DNA from 3 places in the Thermoanaerobacterium sp. PSU-2 genome. Region 1 is predicted to be linked to each of the others. Evidence: riboswitches for the same ligand, from Rfam matches in the RefSeq annotation. Region 1 holds a riboswitch; each other region holds the start of a gene.
What was found. A riboswitch is a leader RNA that binds a small molecule or an ion and turns the genes downstream of it on or off. The one in region 1 is predicted to bind S-adenosylmethionine.
Positions count from the first base shown of each region.

Region 1 (6,375 bases):
AAGTGCTTCTCGATCGTAATCTTCTTTTGATATACTTTTATCTTAGCGTCACCAACATTTACAATGCAATACGTAGAATGCTCCTCTATCTCTTTTATCTTCTCATAGCATACATATCCGTAAGATACATCCTTTGCCACCTTTGGAATTCTAACTTTTAATTGCACAAGCGTAAAGTTAGAAGCTATAGGAATTGGAAAAGTATTTTTAATGCCAAGGCTTTTGGCGTACTTTTCTTTTATGGCACTTAAATCTACAGCATACTTTTTCAAAGTCCTCTTTAGACAACTTTTGACACTGGATTTTATACGCAATACATTGCCATTTAAGTCTATTAATTCCGTCCCATCTCCGTAATCATCAAGATAGCAAGGCAATATGGCAATGTAGACATCAGGTATATCAAAATCCTTCATCTCCATTACTCCTTTACGAACTTATGTTTGTACTTATTATATAAAATAACAACTTCAAAGTCAATATATGGATATGTGTTTAAAAATTTTCCGAATTTTTTTTTTTTTTTTTTTTGAATTTTATTACAATGTATGAAATTATTGACTGGTGCAAAAAATTATAATATAATATTAATTGTCGAAAAAAGGGGAAAAATGAGATGAATTATGATGAAGAAAAACTGATGTCGCATCTTCTGATGTCGCTAAAAAACTACCATTACGAGACGTACAAGCACAGCATAAGAGTCGCAAAGTTATCATACAATGTAGCAAACATGATGCGGCTTAATATAAAGGAAAAAATAACGATATACAAGGGTGCATTGCTGCACGATATAGGCAAAGTGATGATTCCGATTAGTATTCTTGCAAAACCAGATAAACTTACAGAATTGGAATACGACGTCATGAAATTGCATCCCAAATACGGCGCCGATATACTGGAAGCCTTAACACCACTTGCATATTTGACATCTACTGTGCTATATCATCATGAAAGGCTTGATGGGACAGGCTATCCTTATGGTTTAAAAATCATTCCGTTTGGCGCACAGATTGTAGCAGTGTGTGATTCTTTCGACGCAATGACAAACGATAGACAGTATAGAAAAGCTAAAAATGCTATTGAAGCAATACAAGATTTGAAAGAGTGCGATGCAAAGTACAACCAAATGCTTGTTTCAGCATTAGAAAATTTGGTTAAAACAAAGACACAAATTCTCGAAAAAGAAAATAGAGAAAGCAATGGAATCGCCATCTAATTTATGCTATAATAAAAGTAGCGGAGCGTACAATTTTTATAAAAATCGCGGCTATAAATATAAATATACAAGCCGCAAAGCCCGGAGGAAACTCCGGGCTTTAAAATTATTATTTATTGAAAGCAAGTTTTTTCAGTATCTCAACTCTGTCAGTTCTCTCCCATGTAAGGTCAAGATCTGTACGTCCAAAATGTCCATATGCTGCAACTTGTCTATAAATAGGCCTTCTTAAATCAAGATCTCTTATGATAGCAGCAGGTCTCAAATCAAATACTTTTTTAACTATTTCTGATATCTCTTCATCAGATATTTTCCCACTGCCAAAAGTATCTACATTGACTTCTAATGGTGTAGCTACGCCTATAGCGTACGCCAATTGAACTTCACACCTTTCAGCAAGCCCAGCAGCTACGATGTTTTTCGCTACATACCTTGCAGCGTACGCAGCAGATCTGTCTACTTTCGATGGATCTTTGCCAGAAAAAGCACCGCCGCCATGTCTTGCATATCCACCATAAGTGTCGACTATTATCTTCCTTCCTGTAAGACCACTGTCTCCTTGCGGTCCGCCAACTACGAATCTTCCTGTCGGATTTACATATATCTTCGTATCATCATCAATAAGCTCTGGTGGAACGATAGGTTTTATTACATACTCTTTTACATCATTTTCAATCTTATCATGATCCACATCTGGTGAATGCTGTGTAGATACGACGATTGAATCAACTCTCTTTGGCACGTCATCAACGTACTCAATCGTCACCTGTGTCTTGCCATCAGGTCTTAGGTAATCTAAAGTGCCATTTTTCCTTACCTCTGCTAATCTGCGAGCAAGCCTATGTGCTAATGATATTGGAAGAGGCATAAGCTCAGGCGTCTCTGTACATGCGTATCCAAACATCATGCCTTGGTCTCCAGCGCCTTGTTCTTCCAGCTCATCGTAGGAGATGCCTTTTTTAACTTCTAGAGCCTTATCAACTCCCAATGCTATATCTGGAGACTGTTCATCTATTGATGTAAGCACAGAGCATGTATCTGCATCAAAGCCGTATTTTGCACGAGTGTATCCTATTTCCTCTATGACTTTTCTTGCGATTTTAGGTATGTCAACGTAACACTTTGTGGATATTTCTCCCATCACCAATACCATACCTGTTGTAACAGCAGTCTCGCAGGCTATCCTCGCATATGGATCATTTTTTAAGATCTCATCTACAATAGCATCAGATATCTGATCGCAAATTTTATCTGGATGTCCTTCAGTAACTGATTCTGAAGTAAAATACTTTTTCATCTGTATCCTCCTTTTTTAAATCACATAAAAGACCTAAAACAAAATAAAACCTCTCCAAAAGAAGAGGCACATCCACCCTCATCTTTCAGAAGTAAACTTCTGCGAGAATTAGCACCTTGTCGTAAGACAGGTTGCCGGGCTTCACAGGGCTCTTCCCTCCACCTCTCTTGATAAGAGTTTCACTTATTTAACTTAAAATATAATATCACAGTACAACTAATAAGTCAATTAGAAAGTGAAAAAGTGCTTGACGACTGTCAAGCACTTTAAAGTTAATATATGATAATGAAGGGGTTTTATGCCTTTTAGAAAACAACAAACTTATCTCTTGGAGCTCCACAAACTGGACATTTTTCTGGAGCCGTATCAATTGCCGTATATCCGCAAACAGGACAAATGTACACTTTAGAAATAGCTATGTCTTCATTTTTAAGTGCCGCTGCTTTTGCATCTGTATACATCTTAGCATGTAACTTTTCAGCTTCAAGAGCATAGTTGAAGCTTTTATCTGCAGATTTCTCCTCCTGCAAATCTGCTACGGCTTTATATGCTGGATACATTTCTTCTACTTCAAATGTCTCACCTGCTATAGCCTTGTCAAGGTTTGATACTGTGTCTTTTACTTCTCCCAATGTCTTATAGTGATTTGTAGCATGGACTAATTCGGCATAAGATATGGCTCTAAAAAGCTTTGCTATGTTTGGCTTACCCTCCTTTTCAGCCACATCAGCAAAAATTTGATACCTCATGTGAGCCTGGCTTTCACCTGCGTATGCATCGCTTAGATTTTTTGTCGTCATTTCTCTCATTTAAAAATCTCCTCCTTTTTTAATCTAATACTTTGTCCCCTGGTTTCCAACCTACAGGACAAGCATGACCTGTTTGAAGTGCATTAAGCACTCTCAATATTTCATCGACATTTCTGCCGATTACTGGCTCATGTACAACTTCGTAATCAACAATTCCCTCAGGGTTAATGATGAATGCAGCTCTTAATGCTATGCCAGCATCTTCAATAAGTATTCCATACTGCTTCGTGACTTCTTTGTTGTAATCAGATAAAAGCGGAAAATCAACACCACCGAGGCTATCTATCCATGCCTTGTGTGAATAAACGCTATCTGTGTTGATACCTAATAGCTCAGCATTGAGCTTGTCAAACTCAGGTTTCATCCTGTTAAACTCAGGTATTTCTGTCGAACATACTGACGAAAAGTCAAGTGGATAAAAGAAAAGCACTACCCATTTACCTTTATAATCGCTTAAGGATATTTGACCTTTTGTGCTGTCTAACTTAAATTCAGGAGCTTTCTTACCTACCAACGACATATGTACACACCTCTCATCTATTCTTCTTAGTCAATCATACATTGGATAAGCTATTAATATTTTATTTCTATTAATAACTATTTTCCCTTCACAAGTATTATTATACATCAATTATTTTTTATGTCAATAGGATTTGGGAAATTTTTTATCGATGTCTTTAAAAATCATTATGATAAGGAAATCTTGAAAGGCAAAATAAAAAAAGGCCCTTTAGCCTTGTATTCATGGTGGAGGGAGATGGATTCGAACCATCGAAGGCACCAGCCAACAGATTTACAGTCTGCCCCCTTTAGCCACTTGGGTATCCCTCCATGATTATTTTATTTTAATGAGAAAAAATATTCACAAATAGAAATGGTGGTCGCAATAGGGCTCGAACCTATGACCCCCTGCTTGTAAGGCAGGTGCTCTCCCAGCTGAGCTATACGACCAATAATGGTCGGGGTGGAGGGACTCGAACCCCCGACCCCATGCTCCCAAAGCACGTGCGCTACCAACTGCGCTACACCCCGGCGTCTCGCGACATATTTGATTATAGTTGAAATCTATCAATTTCACAAGATTTATTATTCCTCATTTTAGCCGGTTTCCATCAGTTAATTTGGCATTTTTTCAATATCTTTCGCTTATGCTCCATTTATCTTTTATAATCATTATACACAATTTAGGCAATAATAATATTAGTTTTTATTTTTATTTTATGAAATTGTAACACGGCTGTAATATACAAAAGGTACAATATGGTTGTATAGGTATGGAAAATTTATCAACCGCGCTAAATTGCCGAAGATAAGTTTTAAAGAACAATTGCTAAGTACATAGTAAGTACATAGGAGGGATTTTCGTGAAGTACCGAAAAGCTATAAGCATGTGTATATCTTCAATAATCATTTTTTCATCGGTTTTTATGAATGGTATTGCTGCAGATGCTTACACCGTAATAACTTCAAATGAAAGCCAGCAAATATTAAGTAAAGGTGTTACAGAAAAAAACATTACATATTTTACGACAGATGGTTTCATCAATATCAATGTTTTGGATGTGGACTTAAGCGACAGTAACACATCAATATCCACCATTTTTAATCCATCTGGTTTTAAAGACAGAATGGATGTAGAAGACATGGCAAATGGAAACGGTGCTATAGCCGCAGTAAATGGCGATTTTTTTGACACGAAGCAAGGGTTTATCGTAGGAGCATCAGTTAAAGACGGAAATCTTTTAACTGTCCCATACTATCAAGGGAATTACGCCACATTTGCCATAGATAAAAACAATGTTCCATCAATAGGATATTGGAAAAGCACTTCTCTTAGCATAACACTACCTGACGGCAGTCAAGTTCCAGTAAGTGCTTTAAACAACGTAGGTTCCATAGGCAGTGGTACATCTTGCGTCATATTTACAAAGGACTGGAATGATGAGACACCGGGTCTAAGCGATAGCTATAAAGACCTTGTTGAAGTATTAGTTGACAAAAACAACAGCGTCTTGGAGGTAAGACAGGGTGAAGGTCCTGTAGCAATTCCCGATGGAGGCTATTCTATAGATGCAACAGGTGATGTCGCAAAGATTCTTTTAAATCTAAAGCAAGGAGATAAAGTCATCAAAAATATCTCTACAGACCCTCCATTTGACAACTTTAAGATGGCTGTAAGCGGAGGAACCATTTTGGTACAAAACGGTTCAATACCGTCGCAATTTACCGACAATGTAGACGGCATATACGCAAGGACAGCTATAGGCTATACTGAAGATAAGAAGCATGTAATAATAGCAACAGTTGACAACGCCAACACGAGAGGAATGACAGAAAGTGAATTAGCGCAGCTTATGCTAAGCTTAGGCGCTTATGAAGCTATGAACTTAGACGGCGGCGGCTCAACTCAAATGGCCATAAGACCTTTAGGAGATAGTCAAGCAAAGCTCCAAAATGAAGTTCCTGGTTTCGAAAGAAATGTAGCCAACGGCGTTGGAGTATTTAACACAGCACCAACAGGAAATCTATACGCTATAAAAGTTGAAGCAGATAGCCCAAATGTCTTTGTAGGCACCCACAGAGCAATCATTGTAAAAGGATATGATGCAAATTATCAACCAGTAAAAATCGATCAAAACTCCGTATCATTTTCAATAAGCGGCATAGCAGGAAAATTTGATGGAAATGAATTCATGCCTCAAAGTGCGGGTGATGGCGTAATAATAGCAAGAGTAGGCAATGTGACTGGTACATTGAAAATAAAGGCTTTAGATGCTATAGCAGACATAAGATTTACGCCTTATTCGGTCAATGTCGATAAAGGCGGGACTACATCAATATCTGTGATAGGCAAAGACATAAACGGCTATAGAGCACCTATAGAAGACAGAGACATAAGATGGACTGTCTACAACAATGTAGGCACCATCTCAAATGGAGTCTTCAAAGCAGCCAATAGCGATCTATCTGGTGCTTTATCGGCAAATATAAATGGAAAAGTAGGAAATTTAATGGTAAAAGTGGGGCAAGGATCAGATTTTGATGCGTCA
Region 1 is NZ_MSQD01000001.1:232,072-238,446, forward strand. Features, by position in the region: gene BVF91_RS01305 (hypothetical protein) at 1-416, opposite strand, end outside; gene BVF91_RS01310 (HD-GYP domain-containing protein) at 617-1,219, shown strand; gene metK (methionine adenosyltransferase) at 1,329-2,516, opposite strand; SAM riboswitch class I at 2,592-2,693, opposite strand; gene BVF91_RS01320 (rubrerythrin family protein) at 2,822-3,325, opposite strand; gene BVF91_RS01325 (peroxiredoxin) at 3,345-3,845, opposite strand; tRNA gene BVF91_RS01330 (tRNA-Tyr) at 4,071-4,156, opposite strand; tRNA gene BVF91_RS01335 (tRNA-Val) at 4,201-4,276, opposite strand; tRNA gene BVF91_RS01340 (tRNA-Pro) at 4,282-4,357, opposite strand; gene BVF91_RS01345 (phosphodiester glycosidase family protein) at 4,690-6,375, shown strand, end outside.

Region 2 (6,375 bases), on a different contig from region 1:
TATGATTGGCTTTTTGGCAATAGTTTCGATTTTTGCTATGCTTATGTACGTCAATCAATACGATCCGTTTGTATATAGAGGTGGCATGTATTTGCTATCTGTAATAACTGCTGTGGTGGTAGCTGTGTCAGCACATCCTAAAAGCTTGTTGGGGAAAATATTAGGATGCGCTCTATTAAGATGGTTGGGGGCAAGGTCGTACGGAGTGTACCTTTGGTATTTTCCGGTGCTTATTTTGACGACACCAACTGTGGACACGAAAGGCTTTGATCCTATTCGGGCGCTGCTGCAGGTATTTATGATCATTGTTATTTCTGCCTTTTCATGGAAATACGTGGAGGATCCAATAAGACACGGCGCACTTAAAAAAATCATAAACGACTTAAAATCATTGAGGTTTGAAAAAGGGAAAATACTACCTACACTTAAAACATCTGCTTTAGTTTCATTATCCGTATGCTTAATGGGCACTTTTATTGCAGGTATGAGTGGAATCATACCGGCCAGCGCATCAGTTTCGTTAAATTCAGGTTCATCAAATATTGCATCAGATTCACCATCTTATGTAGGAAGTAGTAGCAATATTAGCAGTGATGTGCAGGACTACAATGATAATTTGCCAGATAATAGGAGAGATATTAAGTACTATCCGTATAAAGGCGGAAATTCAAACTCAGCAGTATCAAATAGCGGTGATTCCACAACCAGCCCTGTACAGGATGGAAAGGGTATAGCCATAATAGGTGACTCAATATTGATAGATACAAAGCCTTACTTGGAAGAGATGTTGCCGGGAATCACGATTGATGGCAAAGTAGGAAGACAAATGTATCAAGCAAAAGATGTCGTGAAAAACCTCAAAGCGAAAGGAAAAATAGACACATTGATAGTTGAGTTGGGGACAAATGGGCCTTTCACTGAAGACCAGCTTTTATCGCTTTTAAAGAGCGCAGAGCCTGTAAAACGCGTAATATTGGTAAATGTCCGCGTCCCACGCCCTTGGGAAAGCATCGTCAATGAGACGTTGTCAAAAGTGTCTTCAGAATATCCCCACACTACTTTAATTGATTGGTATAAAGCCAGCTATGGACATGATTCATTCTTTTCACCCGATGCGGTTCACTTAGAGCCCAGTGGTGCGAAGTATTTTGCTTCACTTATAGCAAATGCGGTAAAAGAAGAAAATTAAAACGATGTAAAAAGGCTGCATTTTGCAGCCTGTAATTATTCTAAGACTTTTCGAATCTCGTTTAGCTTTGAGTTATTTTTGTACTTCATGTATATATAGAAGGGTATGCCGCACATAAGCATTATAAATCCGTACATGACAGTCTCGGCTCCAGACCCGTATATTGTCCACATGGCGTATGCAAAGCCTAAAAGTGGAATAATGGAATTCTTTATAAAGCCTAATACGCTGACGTTTTTGTCTCTTTTTATAAGAAGCATCATTTCAGATGCGGCTGTAAAAGCGTACACAGGTAGGAAAGACAAAGTTGCCAGCAGTATTATAAAATTAAACGCAGAAACCAGAGATTTTGTATAGTTCATCAGCAATAGCAGATTTACAAGCACCGATCCTATGATCAATGATACGTGAGGAGTCTTGTATTTAGGATGTACTTTTGAAAAAATCTCTGGAAATAGACCGTCTTTACCAGCCGCATAAGCCACACGAGCTGTAGATAAAAGCCATCCGACAGTTGTGCCAAGCACACTTACGACAGAGCCTACTATTATGACATTCGCAATGTTTTTCCCTAAAAACTGTTTGAGGATGTCGGCTATTGGAGAAGCGCTTTTTGCAAGCTGGCTTTGTGGCATTGCACCCATTGCCGAAAGGTTTATGGCAAGGTACATCACTACAGCTATTAATATTCCGAATATGGTGCTTAACTTTACGTTTCTTTCAGGGTTTTTAATTTCTTCAGCGGTTATTGACGCAGTTTCAAGTCCTACAAACGCCCACAGCGTTGAAGTTGCTGCTGCAGACAAAGTATTCATGCCTTTTCCTGCAGGGAACAATGGCATTACATTGCTTGACTTGAAATGTACTGCTGATACGATTATGAAGAATAAAAAAAGACATACTTCAAACACAGTTATTGTTGTTTGAGTTGAGCCAGCCTTTTTTACACCTATTATATTGATTATCGTAAAAATCCATAAGATTCCACTGGTGTACAGAAAAGCGGCTAAATGATTTTGCGATAAAATCGGGAATAAAGCGCTTGAGTAACTGGCAACTGCAATGACAACGGCAGCGTTTCCGATCCATGAACCATTCCAGTATAACCACGCATTGATAAAACCTATAAAGTCTCCAAAAGCTAATTTTGAGTATTCATACGGGCCACCGGCTTTTGGAATCCTTGAACCTAAATTTGCAAATGATAATGCCAACAATATTGATCCGATGCCTGTAACAAGCCATGCCAGTATTGTTGCGCCAGGACCTGATTTAGATGCAAGTGTAGCAGGAAGCATGAATATGCCGGAACCCATCATGTTACCTGTCACAAGTGCTGTGGCGATAAATAGGCCAATGTCTTTTTTGAGCTTTTGTGTTTTGTCCATATAGTACAATTCCTTTCTATAAATTTTTGAAATAGCATAATTAAATTAGCACAGGAAAGTGAAAAAGTCAATGAATAATTTTGCAAAAATGATATAAAAAATGCAGGATATAAAATCAAGTTTTATAACCTGCATAAATCATATTTATTCAATTGAATTCACATCGTATGGTGTTTTTTGGTATACATAGTAATTTAACCAGTTAGAAAACAATAGATTTGCATGGCTTCTCCATTTTACAATTGGCTCATTGTTAGGGTCATCTCCCGGGAAATAGTGTTTTGGTATTTTTATAGGAATGCCTTTTTTTAAATCTCTTTCGTATTCAGATTTTAGAGTCAAAGGATCGTATTCAGAGTGACCTGTCACAAATATCTGCCTGCCAGATTTTGATGCAACTATGTATACGCCTGCCTCATCTGATTCAGAAAGTATTTCAAGGTCATCTACAAGCTCTATATCTTCTTTTCTGACTTCCGTGTATCTTGAATGGGGCGCATAAAATTCGTCGTCAAATCCCCTTAATAAGTCGACATTTTTTTTGGAAACCTTATGCAAAAATACGCCAAACATTTTTTCTTTCAGTGGGTATTTAGGAATCCTATAATGGTAATAAAGACCAGCTTGAGCACCCCAGCAAATGTGAAATGTTGAAAATACATTGTGTTTGCTCCATTCCATTATTTCTTCAAGCTCATGCCAATAATCAACATCTGAAAAGTCCAAAGTTTCCACTGGTGCTCCGGTTATTATGAGACCGTCAAATTTTTCATGTTTTACGTCATCAAATGTTTTGTAAAAAGCTTCTAAATACTCTGGCGCAGTGTTTTTAGATTTGTGTGATGCTGCATAGAGAAATTTTAAATCGATTTGCAGTGGATTGTTGCTAAGTAGTCTTAATAGCTGTGTTTCTGTCACACTTTTTGTAGGCATCAAGTTTAAGATGGCGATCTTAAGAGGGCGTATATCTTGATGAATTGCCCTTTCTTCAGCCATTACGAATATATTTTCTTTAGCTAAAATATCGATGGCAGGTAGGCCATTTGGTATATTGATGGGCATTTGCAAACCTCCTTCAATGTAAAAAATAAAACGCCTCAGAGATGAGGCGTAGATAATCACATCTACTCATCTCCCAAAGCTATAAGCTTTGCAGGAATTAGCACCATTTTCATAAAATATGACGGTTGCCGGGTTTCACAGGGCCAGTCCCTCCACCACTCTTGATGAGTTTTGATTTACGATATTAAATTGTTAAAATAATTATATATTTATTGAAGTTTGATGTCAATAATATGAAGGACACTTTTCGCTAATTCTTATATTGACAACTGTTTGTTTATGAATAGCTTAAAATAATCCAATTTGTGGCTTTTATTTAGTATGTTTTGCAATTATAATTGAATTTAGAGGTGAAAGAAATGTATGATGCAATAATAATAGGTGGAGGACCTGCAGGATCTACATTAGGAAGAAAGCTGTCTAAAGAAGGATATAAGGTATTGTTGATAGAAAAGCATGTTTTTCCAAGGTACAAAGCCTGCGGTGGCGGAATAACGAAAAGGTGTTACAAATTATTAGATATTGATATAAGCCAATACGTAGAAGATATTACCAATGAAATTATCTTTAAATTTCCTAACGGCAAACAGACTGTTTTGCAGACTGGTGAGCCTATAATATATCAGGTAGATAGGACTAAATTTGACAAATATTTAATAGATAAAGCAGCTTATTATGGGTGTGAAATACATGATGGTGAATTATTTTATGACTTTTATCAGCATGATAAGGGACTTGTCGTTGTGACAGACAGGGGTGAATATGAGACAAAGGTTTTAGTAGGTGCAGACGGAATAAACAGCAATGTGGCACATAAAGCGAACTTAATAAATGGCAAAAAAGGCATAGCACTTGAAGGTGAAGTATACGTCGATAATAGCTTAATCGATGGATTAAAAGGAAAAGTTGTGGTGGATTTCAACGCAATAAGATATGGGTATGGATGGGTATTCCCTAAAGGTGATAGATTGTCTATTGGTGTCGGGACTTTTTTAAACAAAGTTTCAGACATAAAAGAAATGTTATCTAAAATGATAGAGGAAAATGTGGACGGAAATATAAAAGACTGCAAAATTTACGGGCATCAGTTGTCGTTTCCTGATGGGAGCGATGGTGTATTTAATAACGATAGAATAATATTGATTGGAGATGCTACAAGGCTTGCTGATCCATTTACAGGCGAAGGAATATACAATGCTTTGCTTACTGCAGACATATCATTTGATGTTCTAAAAAAGCATTTCAGTGGAGAATGTGGATTGGATGAATACACTCTTAGACTCAATAGAGAAGTTGTGCCAGATGTTGGTTGGGCATATAGATTAGCGCAATTTACGTACAATAACATGGATTTCATAGAAAAATCAGTAAGATATTTTCCTAATGTGCTATCATACTTTGTAGATATAATGATGGGTGATAATACATATAAGAATTTTAAATTAAAAGTTCCAATGTATTCACTGCGGGTAATGACTTCTAAGACGAAAATTAAAGTAGAAAAAAACGTGTCATGAAGTAATTGACTTTAAACTGTAGTTAAATTAAACTATTTATAGGTAATACCCCTTATGAGTATATGAAAGGAGAGATTAAATATGGGTTTGTTTGGTTCAAAAGGTGAAACTGTCACGATTGATGTCAGAGGCATGTCATGCAACCATTGCAAAATGACTGTAGAGAAAGCATTAAAAGGTCTTGATGGAGTATCAAAAGCGACAGTAGACTTGGATAAGGCTAATGTCACTGTAACATACGACCCTAAAAAAGTTACTATAGATGACATGAAAAAAGCGATTATTGACGCAGGATATGAAGCTTAATATTTTCATGTATGTTTAACCGCTAATGCGGTTATTTTTTTATATTTGCTGTATAATAAAGTTAAAAAAATGTTATTTACAAAAAGCTTTTTTTGCTATATAATAATTACATAAAATCCAATCGGAATAGTATAATTTAAAGGAGAGGATATAATGTCAAAGATTGCAAAAAGCCTTACGGATTTAATAGGCAATACGCCGCTATTGGAATTATCAAACTACAATAAAGAAAATAATCTTGAAGCAAAGCTTATAGCAAAATTAGAGTATTTTAATCCATTAAGCAGCGTAAAGGACAGAATCGGATATGCTATGATCAAAGATGCAGAAGAAAAGGGGCTTATAAACAAAGACACTGTTATTATTGAGCCAACCAGTGGCAATACAGGAATAGCGCTGGCTTTTGTTGCAGCGGCTAAGAAATACAGATTAATATTGACTATGCCTGAGACTATGAGCATTGAAAGGAGAAATTTGCTTAAAGCGCTTGGCGCTGAAATAGTATTGACGCCTGGCCCAGAAGGCATGTCTGGAGCTGTAAAAAAGGCTGAGGAGCTGGCAAAGCAGTATGGAAATGCATTTATACCGCAACAGTTCAAAAATCCTGTCAATCCAGAAATACACAGAAAGACGACAGCAGAAGAAATATGGAGAGACACTGATGGCAATGTAGATATATTTGTTGCAGGCATTGGCACAGGTGGGACAATTACAGGTGTCGGTGAGGTTTTGAAATCAAGGAAACCTGATGTAAAGATTGTAGCAGTTGAGCCTGCTGATTCTCCAGTTCTATCAGGTGGAAGACCTGGTCCACATAAGATACAAGGTATAGGTGCAGGATTTGTACCTGATGTTTTGAATAGAGAAATCATTGATGAAATATACCAAGTTAAAAACAATGAAGCATTTGAGA
Region 2 is NZ_MSQD01000004.1:11,765-18,139, reverse strand. Features, by position in the region: gene BVF91_RS04230 (acyltransferase family protein) at 1-1,189, shown strand, start outside; gene BVF91_RS04225 (APC family permease) at 1,225-2,577, opposite strand; gene metA (homoserine O-acetyltransferase MetA) at 2,722-3,639, opposite strand; SAM riboswitch class I at 3,703-3,810, opposite strand; gene BVF91_RS04215 (geranylgeranyl reductase family protein) at 3,999-5,156, shown strand; gene copZ (copper chaperone CopZ) at 5,238-5,462, shown strand; gene cysK (cysteine synthase A) at 5,616-6,375, shown strand, end outside.
Region 2: another riboswitch for S-adenosylmethionine. It lies ahead of metA (homoserine O-acetyltransferase MetA); the one in region 1 lies ahead of metK (methionine adenosyltransferase).

Region 3 (6,375 bases), on a different contig from region 1:
ATTATTCAAATGCGCTAAACTTTGTCAATGAGCACGAAATATCATATCTTGAGAAGCAAGCGCTTCTATCATTAGATATGGTGCTTAACAAGACAGCTCAGGGAAGCGATTTCCTTGGATGGGTTGATTTGCCTAAAGATTATGATAAGGAAGAATTTGCTCGCATTAAAAAAGCTGCAGAGAAGATAAAATCAGATTCAGATGTACTTGTGGTTATCGGTATTGGTGGTTCATATTTAGGTGCAAGAGCAGCGATTGAGATGCTTACACACTCGTTTTACAATGTTTTACCGCAATCTGTTAGAAAAGCACCAGAGATATACTTTGCAGGAAACAGCATAAGCTCTACATATCTTCAAGATTTATTAGAAATATTAGAAGGAAAAGATGTTTCTATAAATGTAATATCGAAATCTGGCACTACTACAGAACCAGCTATAGCTTTTAGAGTTTTCAGAGATTTCCTGGAGAAAAAATACGGAAAAGAAGAAGCAAAGTCAAGGATATATGTTACGACAGACAGGCAAAAAGGTGCCCTTAAAAAACTGGCTGACGAAGAAGGATACGAGACTTTTGTGATTCCTGACGATGTAGGTGGAAGATACTCGGTTTTGACGGCTGTAGGTCTGCTTCCTATAGCGGCTGCAGGAATAAATATCGATGAAATGATGAAAGGTGCATACGATGCATCTATAGTCTTCAAAAAGCCGGACATCAAAGAAAATTTAAGTATGCAGTATGCTATTGTAAGAAATGCTCTTTACAGGAAAGGAAAATCAGTTGAAATTTTAGTCAACTATGAGCCAAGGCTTCACTATTTTTCAGAGTGGTGGAAACAGCTTTTTGGTGAAAGTGAAGGAAAAGATCACAAAGGAATATATCCTGCTTCAGTTGATTTTTCTACAGATTTGCACTCAATGGGACAATTCATTCAAGATGGCAGCAGGATAATGTTTGAGACTGTCATAAATGTTGAAAGACCACTTAAAGAAATAACTATAAATGAAGATAAAGATAACATTGACGGGCTTAATTTCTTGACAGGCAAGACAGTTGATTTCGTAAACAAGAAAGCTTTTGAAGGTACGGTGCTTGCTCACAATGACGGCGGAGTGCCTAACCTGATTGTGAATGTGCCTGAGATATCGGCTTACAATTTTGGATACCTTGTATACTTCTTTGAGATGGCTTGTGGCATAAGCGGTTATTTAAATGGCGTTAATCCGTTTGATCAACCAGGCGTTGAAGCGTACAAGAAAAACATGTTTGCACTTTTAGGCAAACCAGGTTATGAAAAAGAGAAAGAGGAATTGGAAAAGAGGCTAAAGAGATAGTTATGAAAGATATGCCGATTGGCATATCTTTTTTTGTCAGAATGATTTCATGTATAATATAATATGTGATAATTGTTTTTGGATGGTGATGAAATGGAAGTTGGCATATCGACGGCTTGTTTTTATCCTGTCTATCTTACAGAGGAAACGATTCCTATAATAGCTAAAATGGGCATAAAGAGTGTGGAAGTTTTTTTGGAATCTTACAGCGAATATGATGAAGATTATTGCAAAGCTATGAGGGATGATTTAGATAGATACGGCATTGAAGTTAATTCAATACATGCTATAGGCACTCAGTTTGAACCGCAGCTTTTTTCAGCAACTGAAAGGCAAAGGAACGATGCCTCAAAGATGCTTATTAAAGTCTTGAAAGCAGCAGAGATACTTAAGGCAAAAATATACGTTTTTCACGGACCTGCTGTTAAAAAAGATACGACGCCTAATATTGATTTTGACAAGATTGCGAAATATGTGGATTATATAGCTGATACATCAGGAGAATATGGGGTTAAATTTTCTTGGGAAAATGTCTATTGGTGTTGGTTTGCATATCCAGAATTTGCTACATTCATAAGACAGTCTGTGAAAAGCAGAAATGTTTATTTTACATTGGATATAAAGCAGGCGATGAAAAGCAAGAAAGATCCATTTGAATACTTAAAATCAATGGGAGATAAACTCGTTAATGTCCATTTATGCGATTACGATGATTGCGGCAATCTGTACCTTCCAGGCAGAGGGAGCTTTGACTTTGCAAAGCTTAATAGAGAGTTAAAAAAATTAGATTACAATGGCTCTATCATAATGGAAGTCTACAGAAACAACTATAAGGATATTGATGATTTAAAAGAAGGCATTGAATACCTAAAAAGCATCTTTGAAAATAAAGATAAGGGGGACTAAACCCTTATCTTTAAGCTTTTCCTGGCACCATCTGCTTTATTTCGCTTGAATCTAAGGCGATGCCATAGCCATACGCCTGCGTAGAGAAATTCAGTTCAGCTTGTTGCAATGGTATGCCTTTGATAGTGACATTTTTAAGCTCACCTGTGCCTACACCTCTTTTAGCACATTGAAACAAGTAGTTGACGCCTTGAGGCATAAGTCCAAACATTCTGGCACCTACTGTATCTGTTGCTACAGGATCTGTTCCTGCTATTATCATGTTTGCATTGATAGGCTTTCCTTCTGATGGCCCTGTGCCTATCATCGCTTCTTGACCGCTTAATATCGTAAGATCTATAGATATTTTTTCAGCCATAGCCCTTATGAAATTGTGAAGGTCATCGTGTATGCCTAAATTTTTTTTGGGAAATCCATGTATTTCTGCGGGAGGCCAGCTTAAAGCTATGTTTTTTATTCCAAGCGATACTGTAGCTTCTTCGTGCATTTTCATTTGAGTGAATGAAATTAGTACATCCATTTTTTCATAAAGTTCATTTACTTTTGTTGATTTTAAAAGACAGTCGTCCAGCAGCAATTCTACGTAAGGACCGTAATTTAGATCTACAAATTCTACGCCTTCTTCTGAAATGACTTTATCAAATCCATTGTCAGATAAAACTTTAGGCGTAGGATCTCCACCAGAGCCGGCGGCAATCACAATCCTGCCAGGATTTTTAGACTTTACGTATCTTATAAGGGCTCTCAATGTATCTGGTCCTACTATCGTACCGCTTTGAGGAGGCTTGCTTTTAACGAAATTTGGCGTTATTACAACGGTATTACCCGTTTCGATTAGATTTTGCAAAGGTAATAAGTTTAAAGCGGTATTTAAGTTTTGTATCTCATCAGGGCCAGATGCTATTGCTACTACTGGTTCTACAATTTTTCTGTACCTCATAAAATCACCTCATATATATGATTTGCATTTTATGAAAAATTAAAATATCTAAGCAAAAAGCCTAAGTAATTTTAACATTTCAACAAATATTTCATTGACAATTGTACCAGAGGACGGTATCATATAATTTAATAAATTAATATAGTAAACTCTTATCAAGAGTAGCGGAGGGACTGGCCCTATGAAGCTCGGCAACCGGATATCACGGTGCCAATTCCAGCAGCATATCGCTGAAAGATGGGAGCAAAAATATCTCTTCTTTTGGCGAAGAGTTTTTTTATTTTAAGGAGGGGTCGTTTTGCGAAATTCTGAAAATTTGTGCCAGAAACTTAAAAATAAGCAATTTGTCATAACCGTGGAGATATCGACGCCAAAAGGAGCTGATATTTCGAATTCTATTGAAGAAGCGAAAAAATTATATGGAATAGCAGATGCATTAAATATAACTGATTGTCCTATGGCAAATATGAGAATGAGCCCTATTGCATTGGCACATCTTTTGCAAAATCATCTAAATATAGAAACCATATTTCACTTAACGTGTAGGGACAGAAATCTTATTGGCCTTCAAGCAGAGCTTTTGGGTGCGTATGCTCTTGGAGTCAGAAATATCCTTGCCCTTACAGGAGACGATCCAAAACGAGGTGATGTGCCACAGGCAACAGGCGTGTACGACGTAGATTCTGTAGGTCTTGTGAAGATAGCAAAGTCGCTAAATGATGGCTTTGACTACAGCGGAAATAAGTTGGAATCATCTACAAATTTTTGCATAGGGACAACAGCAAATCCAAATGATTTAAGACCTGAATCAATAGAAAAATTAAGGACGAAAATAGAATGTGGAGCATCTTTCATACAGACTCAGCCTGTCTACGATGATGAGATTTTATACAGATTTCTTGATGCCGTAGAGCAATTTGATATTCCGGTTTTAGTAGGGGTGCTACCCCTTAAAAGCTATAAGATGGCTGTTAACTTGAACGAAAAGGTGCCTGGCATCGAGATACCTGAAAAAATAATAGACAGGTTGAAAAACGGTGAAAAAGGTGAAGGGACAAAAATTGCAATAGAGTTTATAAACAAGATAAAAAATAAAGTGGGTGGTGTTCATATCATGCCACTTGGCAAGACAGATATAGTTGTTGACATTGTAAATGGCGTAAAGAACATGAGACAAAATGATATAGAAGAAGTATTGTAGTCATCATAAGGAGATGTTGCAATTGGATATTTTTAAGAATTTAAAGAATAGCATAATCGTCTTTGACGGAGCAATGGGCACTATGCTTCAGAAAAAAGGACTTAAAACAGGAGAATGCCCTGAATATTACAATCTCTTACATCCGGATATTGTGTACGAAATCCACAAGTCGTATATTGATGCAGGGGCAGATGTTATTGAGACAAATACATTTGGCGCCAATAGGATAAAATTAAAATCTTACAATCTTTCAGATAAATTGCCTGAAATAGTCAAAAGCGCAGTACAGATAGCCAGAAAAGCTGCTGGTGATAAAGCCGTTGCTCTTTCTATAGGGCCTATTGGCGAACTGATGGAACCTTTTGGCAAGCTGACATTTGACGAGGCTTATAGTGCCTTTGCAGAGGTTGCTGTAGAAGGGGAAAAAGCCGGTGCTGATTTGGCACTTATTGAGACTATGTCAGATATATTAGAAGCGAAGGCGGCTATTCTTGCTGTAAAGGAGAATACTAATTTAAAGGTAATTTGTACCATGACGTTTCAAGAAGATGGAAGGACGCTTATGGGGACAGACCCTGTTACAGCAGTAGTAAGTCTTCAAGGGCTTGGCCTTGATGCCATAGGTGTCAATTGCTCTACGGGACCTGACATGATGGCAGACATAGTGAAGAAGATGGCTGAAGTTTCAAGGATACCAATTTTGGCGCAGCCAAATGCAGGAATGCCTCATTTAGAGGATGGATTGACTCTTTACGACATTACGAAAGAGAAATTTGCCGTCGAGTCAAAAAAGCTTTTAGAATGCGGGGCATCTATTGTTGGTGGTTGTTGTGGGACGACTCCAGAATTTATTAAGCTTTTGAAAGCTGAGATACATGATACAGAGAAAAAAACTGCCGTGAAAGAATACACAGCAGTTTCATCAAATACAAAGACTGTTTTCATAGGCAGCGATTATCCTGTGTGTGTAATCGGCGAAAGGATAAATCCTACAGGAAAGAAGAAATTGAGTGCAGCTATCAAAGAAGGCAATTATAATCTGATCTACGATGAAGCTGTATCGCAGGAAAAACTTGGCGCAAGCGTACTTGACGTGAATATCGGTGTGCCTGGCATAAACGAAGAGGAATTGATGCCTAAAATCGTTTCGCAGGTACAGAACATCGTCAATGTGCCATTGCAGATAGATAGTAGCAATGTAAAGGCGATTGAAAAAGCGGTAAGGATAGTCAGAGGTAAGCCTATTATAAATTCTGTCAGTGCAAAAGAGAAAAGTTTACAAGAAGTATTGCCTATTGTCAAAAAATACGGCACAAGTGTTATAGGACTTACAATAAGTGATGACGGTCTTCCTAAAAATGCAGATGAAAGGCTTAGAAACGCTGAGAAGATTGTAAAAGCCGCTTTAGAGTATGGAATACCAAAAGAAGATATAATAATTGACTGTATCGCACTTACAGTGTCATCTGAGCAGACAGCAGCAATAGAAACATTAAAAGCCATCAATCTTGTTAAGTCTAAGCTTGGAGTAAGTACGGTCATAGGACTTAGCAACGTATCTTATGGATTGCCTGAGCGGCAACTTATAAATACTGCATTTCTTGCGATGGCGATATCATACGGCTTAGATGCTGTTATAGTCAATCCAAATGATAAGATAACAATGGATATATTGAACGCTTCGATGGTCTTATCATCAAGGGATAAAAGATGCGAAAGATACATAAATACATATAAGAAAGATGATGGGATAAATAAGACGCAAGTATTATCTGTAGGGAAAAAAACAGATAGTAATGCAAGCGAGATGCTTTACAGAAATATATTAGATGGCAAAAAGGCTGATATAGATAGATTAGTGATGGAAATACTTAATGAAGGAGTAGAACCATTAAGCATAGTAGATAATACGATAATACCTGCGCTTAAAGATGTAGGAGATAAGTATGACAAAGGGATATATTTTCTTCCACAGCTTTTAAATTCTGCTGAAG
Region 3 is NZ_MSQD01000008.1:53,524-59,898, reverse strand. Features, by position in the region: gene BVF91_RS07805 (glucose-6-phosphate isomerase) at 1-1,334, shown strand, start outside; gene BVF91_RS07800 (sugar phosphate isomerase/epimerase family protein) at 1,428-2,240, shown strand; gene BVF91_RS07795 (DUF362 domain-containing protein) at 2,251-3,180, opposite strand; SAM riboswitch class I at 3,330-3,424, shown strand; gene BVF91_RS07790 (methylenetetrahydrofolate reductase) at 3,479-4,381, shown strand; gene BVF91_RS07785 (homocysteine S-methyltransferase family protein) at 4,395-6,375, shown strand, end outside.
Region 3: another riboswitch for S-adenosylmethionine. It lies ahead of BVF91_RS07790 (methylenetetrahydrofolate reductase); the one in region 1 lies ahead of metK (methionine adenosyltransferase).